DNA from 2 places in the Streptomyces sp. NPDC088147 genome. Region 2 is predicted to be linked to the other one. Evidence: riboswitches for the same ligand, from Rfam matches in the RefSeq annotation. Region 2 holds a riboswitch; the other holds the start of a gene.
What was found. Region 2 has a riboswitch for cyclic di-AMP ahead of ACIOGX_RS15145 (M23 family metallopeptidase). Riboswitches for the same ligand answer to the same signal wherever they lie in the genome.
Positions count from the first base shown of each region.

Region 1: linked by a shared signal. The riboswitch ahead of ACIOGX_RS25500 (NlpC/P60 family protein) and the one ahead of ACIOGX_RS15145 (M23 family metallopeptidase) in region 2 are both predicted to bind cyclic di-AMP.

Region 1 covers NZ_JBIUSY010000007.1:423,321-425,758, forward strand. The annotation lists gene ACIOGX_RS25495 (ATP-dependent DNA helicase) at 1-533, opposite strand, end outside; cyclic di-AMP (ydaO/yuaA leader) riboswitch at 795-958, shown strand; gene ACIOGX_RS25500 (NlpC/P60 family protein) at 966-2,210, shown strand; gene ACIOGX_RS25505 (hypothetical protein) at 2,229-2,438, opposite strand, start outside.
Region 2 covers NZ_JBIUSY010000003.1:949,744-952,181, forward strand. The annotation lists gene ACIOGX_RS15140 (PP2C family protein-serine/threonine phosphatase) at 1-463, shown strand, start outside; cyclic di-AMP (ydaO/yuaA leader) riboswitch at 861-1,014, shown strand; gene ACIOGX_RS15145 (M23 family metallopeptidase) at 1,026-2,051, shown strand; gene ACIOGX_RS15150 (aldo/keto reductase) at 2,242-2,438, shown strand, end outside.

The sequences.
Region 1 (2,438 bases), on a different contig from region 2:
GCGTCGTAGATGGAGAACGACGAGGTGAAGCCGAGCCGCTTCGACTCGCGCCGCAGGATCCGCACGCAGGCGCTGTGGAACGTCATGACCCACATGGCGTTGGCGCGCGGGCCGACGAGCTGGCCGACGCGCTCCTTCATCTCGCCCGCGGCCTTGTTGGTGAACGTGATCGCCAGTATCTGACCGGGGTGGACGCTGCGGGTGCCCAGCAGATGCGCGATCCGGTGGGTCAGCACCCTGGTCTTGCCCGACCCGGCCCCGGCCACGATGAGCAGGGGCGAGCCGGTGTGCACGACGGCCGCGCGCTGCTCCTCGTTCAGCCCTTCGAGCAGCGCGGCGGGGTCCACGACCGTGCGCGGGGCGCCGTCGCGGTGGTACTGGTCCCGCGCCGGGGGCGCGTCGTAGGCACCCTGGAAGAGGTCGTCGGGCACCTGCTCCGCCGCGTGCTCGGCGTCGTCCTCGGGCGGCGGAGGATGCTCGTCGCCGGAGGGCTGGAGGTCCGCCAGGAAACTGTCGTCAAAGAGGCTGCTCATCGCTATCCGAGTCTAGGCCGCCGCACTGACACCCCGCGCCCGCCTTCGGAATTCCCCGGCCGCCGTCGCCATCACCACAGGCGGCCCCGCGCTCACCCATCGTGACGAACGGACGTCACCGGCCGGTTTCACTCATCGCACCCGCAAATAGTCACGAAAATGTATCGGGCATATCGGCCATCGACCTTCACACCAGCGCCACACTTTGGCTAGCGTGCTCGATCAGGCAGCCCGTACCCCCAACGGCGATCCACGCCAAGCGGGCGGCCCACGTCGAATTCGGACTTTCCTGAAGGAAGTTCGGAACCGGGGACCCACAGTGCACAACCGGGGTGAATCGGGCCTTTCGCTCAAGGTCCGTAGGGCAGCCTTCCGTTCCGCCCGAACCCGACAGCTAACCCGGTAGGCGGTCCACGGAAGGAGATGCCGACCTTGGCGTCGCATCGCAAGCCGCGCAGTCTCAGCGGAGTACGTACCGCTTCTCCCGCCGTCGGGATCACGACAGCCGCGCTCGCCTCGGTCACGTTGCTCTCGGCGCAGAGCGCGAGTGCCGCGCCCGTCGATCCGAAGCCGTCCATGGAAGAGGTACAGAAGAAGGTCGACGATCTGTACCGCCAGGCCGGCAGTGAGACGCAGAAGTACAACCGGGCGAAAGAGGCCACGCAGAAGCAGAAGCGCGCGGTCGACCGGGTGCTCGACGAGGTCGCCAAGCGCGCGGACAAGCTGAACGAGGCCCGGCGTACGCTCGGCTCGTTCGCGGCCGCGCAGTACCGGGAAGGCGCGGTCACCCCGACCGCCGCCCTGCTGTTCGCGGACAGCCCGCAGTCGTTCTTCGAGCAGAAGCAGGTGACGGACCGGCTGACGGAGCGCCAGCGCGGCGTCCTCACCGACTACCAGACGCAGCAGGCCGACGCCGCGAAGAAGCGGCAGCAGGCGTCGAAGGACCTGGAGTCGCTCACCGCCTCGCAGGCCGCGCTGCGAACCAGCAAGCAGAACGTGCAGCAGAAGCTCGGCGCGGCGCGTGCGCTGCTGTCGAAGCTGACCACGGAGGAGAAGGCGCGGCTGGCCGCGCTGGAGCGCAAGAAGGAAGAGGAGGCCCGCCGCAAGGCGGAGGCACGGGCGAAGCAGGAGGCCCGCGCGAAGCAGGAGGCCGAGCGCAAGCGCGAGGAGCGGCAGGCTCAGGCCCCGGCGGCCGGTACGGGCTCGGGCAGCGGCTCGGGCACGGGTACGGGCAGCGGCTCGGGTACAGGTACGGGCTCGGGCAGTACGGGCACCGGGACCGGTACCGGCACGAGCGGCGGCACCGGAGCCTCGGACGGCAGCTACGCCACCAAGGCCGCCAAGGTCCTCTCCTTCGCCCGCGCCCAGAAAGGCAAGCCGTACGTCTGGGGCGCCACGGGACCCAGCTCGTACGACTGCTCGGGCCTGACCCAGGCCGCCTGGAAGGAGGCGGGCGTGGAGCTGCCGCGCACCACCTGGGACCAGGTGAAGGCCGGCACGCGCGTCGCGACCGAGGATCTGCTCCCCGGTGACCTGGTCTTCTTCTACGACGACATCAGCCACGTCGGGATCTACATCGGCGACGGCATGATGATCCACGCCCCCAAGCCGGGCGCGAACGTCCGCGAGGAGTCGATCTACTACATGCCGATCTACGGAAGCGTCCGCCCCGCCTGACAGGGCCCCGGGGCCCTGTCAGGTCCAGAGCGTGGCGATGAAGATGTTGACCATCGTCAGCCCGCCCACCGCGCCGAACAGCGGCTTCGGGGCGGTCTCGTCGTCGCGCTTCACGTACACCACGGCCAGGATCACGACCAGCACCGCGAGCTTGATGCCGACCTTGATGTTGTTCACCGTCTGGTCGTCGGCCTGGTTGAGGCCCACCAGGGCCACGCCCGTGACGAG
Region 2 (2,438 bases):
CGATGTCTTCGAGGGGTTCACGACGGCCGTACTCGCCGAGATCCCGCACGACGAGGGTGTGGTGCGGCTGGTCAACCGCGGCCACCCCGAGCCGCTGCTGATGTGCGGCGACGGTGAGGTGCGGATGCTCGTCTCGACGGATCCCGCGCTGCCGCTCGGGATGAGCGAACTGGGTACGTGGCCGGACCGCGCCGAGCAGGCCCCGTATCCGGAAGGCGCGACGCTGCTCTTCTACACGGACGGGCTGACCGAGGCGCGCGATGCCCACGGGGTCTTCTACGTCCCGCGCGAACGGCTCGACGGACGGGTCTTCCAGGGGCCCGACGAGATGCTCCAGGCGCTCATCGACGACGTGCGACGGCACACGGGCGGCGGGAGCCAGGACGACATGGCGCTGCTGGCGGTCAGCCGGCCCTCGGAGGGTGAGCCGGAGCGGCGTATGACCATGCCCCTGGTGCCGTGAGACGGCCGGGAGCCGTCACCTGATCGCCGCCTGATCGTCAGCTGATCGCCGGATGGATCGATGGACAGATCGCGGGACGGATCGATGGACAGGTCACTGGACGGATCGCCCCGGATCGCCGGGCGGATCGCCCCGGTCGCCGGACGGATGAGCCCGGCCGGACGCCTCGCCACCGTCCGTAGTCGAGAGGTATCCCTCCGCATAACATTTGACACACCGTCAGAAAAGCCAGCCGTCCTGACGGGCCATCAACTCGTCCGATTGCGTTCCCGTCTGTCCCGGTACGTCCGATGCGAAGTCGTTAACGATCACCCGGAACAGCTTGGAATAAGGCCCGGGTCTCTATTAACGTTCGATAACGCAGCGCGGTCGTCCCAGCCGTCGCAAGAGATGGCACCGTGCGCACGCGCCGAATCCCGCAAGGGAACCGGGGAACCACCAATTGGGGTGAATCGGGTGTCTTGTGCCGCCTTGTGCGGTGGGAGCACTCGTAGGAGACCTTCCTGCTCCGAACCCGTCAGCTAACCCGGTAGGCGAGAAGGAAGGAAAGGAGTACGCCTCAGTGGCGTCCAACAAGCCTGCCCCCGAAGCCCTCTTCGAAACGCGCTCCCACGGCGACGCGCCGGACAGGGCATGGGGGGAATGGAATCCCACCGAGGAGTCCATACGGCCCGTACGCGGCCGGCACCGCGTCGCCAAGCAGCGCGGACTGGCCCGTAGCTCCACCGTCCTCGGCGTGGGCGTCATCGCCGCCGTCGGCGCGGGCGGCATCGCCACCGCTCAGGACAAGCCCGCGGTCTCCATATCCCTGCCCGACGCGATCGCGGACAATCTCCCGGACGCCAAGTCGCTGCCGGGAATGGGCTCGCTCGCCTCGGACGACTCCGACTCCGAGGTGCTCGCCGCCCCGCTCACCACCGCCGGGCTCACCGCCTCGGACACCGAACAGGGCGCCACCGACGCGGGAGAGGCGCTGCGCGCCCGTATCCTCCAGCAGGCCGAGGCGCAGCAGACCGGCGCCGACGCGGCGCAGAAGGCAGCTGCGGAGTCGGCGGCGGCCGAGAAGGCCGCGGCCGAGGCCAAGAAGCAGCAGACCGAGGCCGAGAAGAAGATCGAAGAGGCGAAGAAGAAGGCCGAGGCGGAGGCCAAGGCCAAGGCGGAGAAGGAACGGCTGGCCAAGCTGGCCGCCAGCTACGCGATCCCCACCTCCTCGTACACGATCACCTCGACCTACGGTCAGGCCGGCTCGCTGTGGTCCTCCGGCCAGCACACCGGCCTGGACTTCGCCGCGCCGACGGGCACCCCGCTCAAGGCCGTGCACAGCGGCACCGTCACGTCGGCCGGCTGGTCCGGCTCGTACGGATACCGCACGGTCCTGGAGCTCGACGACGGCACGGAGATCTGGTACGCCCACCAGTCCTCGATCAGCGTGAGCGCCGGGCAGAAGGTCAGCACCGGCGAGGTCATCGGCAGGGTCGGCGCGACCGGCAACGTGACCGGCGCCCATCTGCACCTCGAAGTCCACACGCCGGGCGGCTCGGGCATCGACCCGATGAGCTGGCTGCGCGGCAAGGGCCTCAACCCGTAGACCTCGCCTCCACGGGGTCTCCACCGGCCTTCTCCACGGGCCCGCGGGCGCGTGGACCAGCGGGCCCGCAGGCTTTCCGGTCCGCGGACCAGCGGGCCCGTGGGAATTTTCCCGCGGGTATTCCCCCATACGGCCCATATCGGTGCGCGGAGCGGAATAGGGCGGCTTCCTCGGGGAGTTGCAGCCGCCTATGACCGCTCTGCGCCCACTGGGCTCTTCCGATCTGCACGTCTTCCCGCTCGCCCTCGGCGGCAATGTCTTCGGCTGGACCGCCGACGAGACGGCCTCGTTCGCCGTCCTCGACGCGTACGCCGCCGCGGGCGGGAACTTCATCGACACCGCCGACCTGTACTCCGCATGGGTGCCGGGCCACCAGGGCGGTGAATC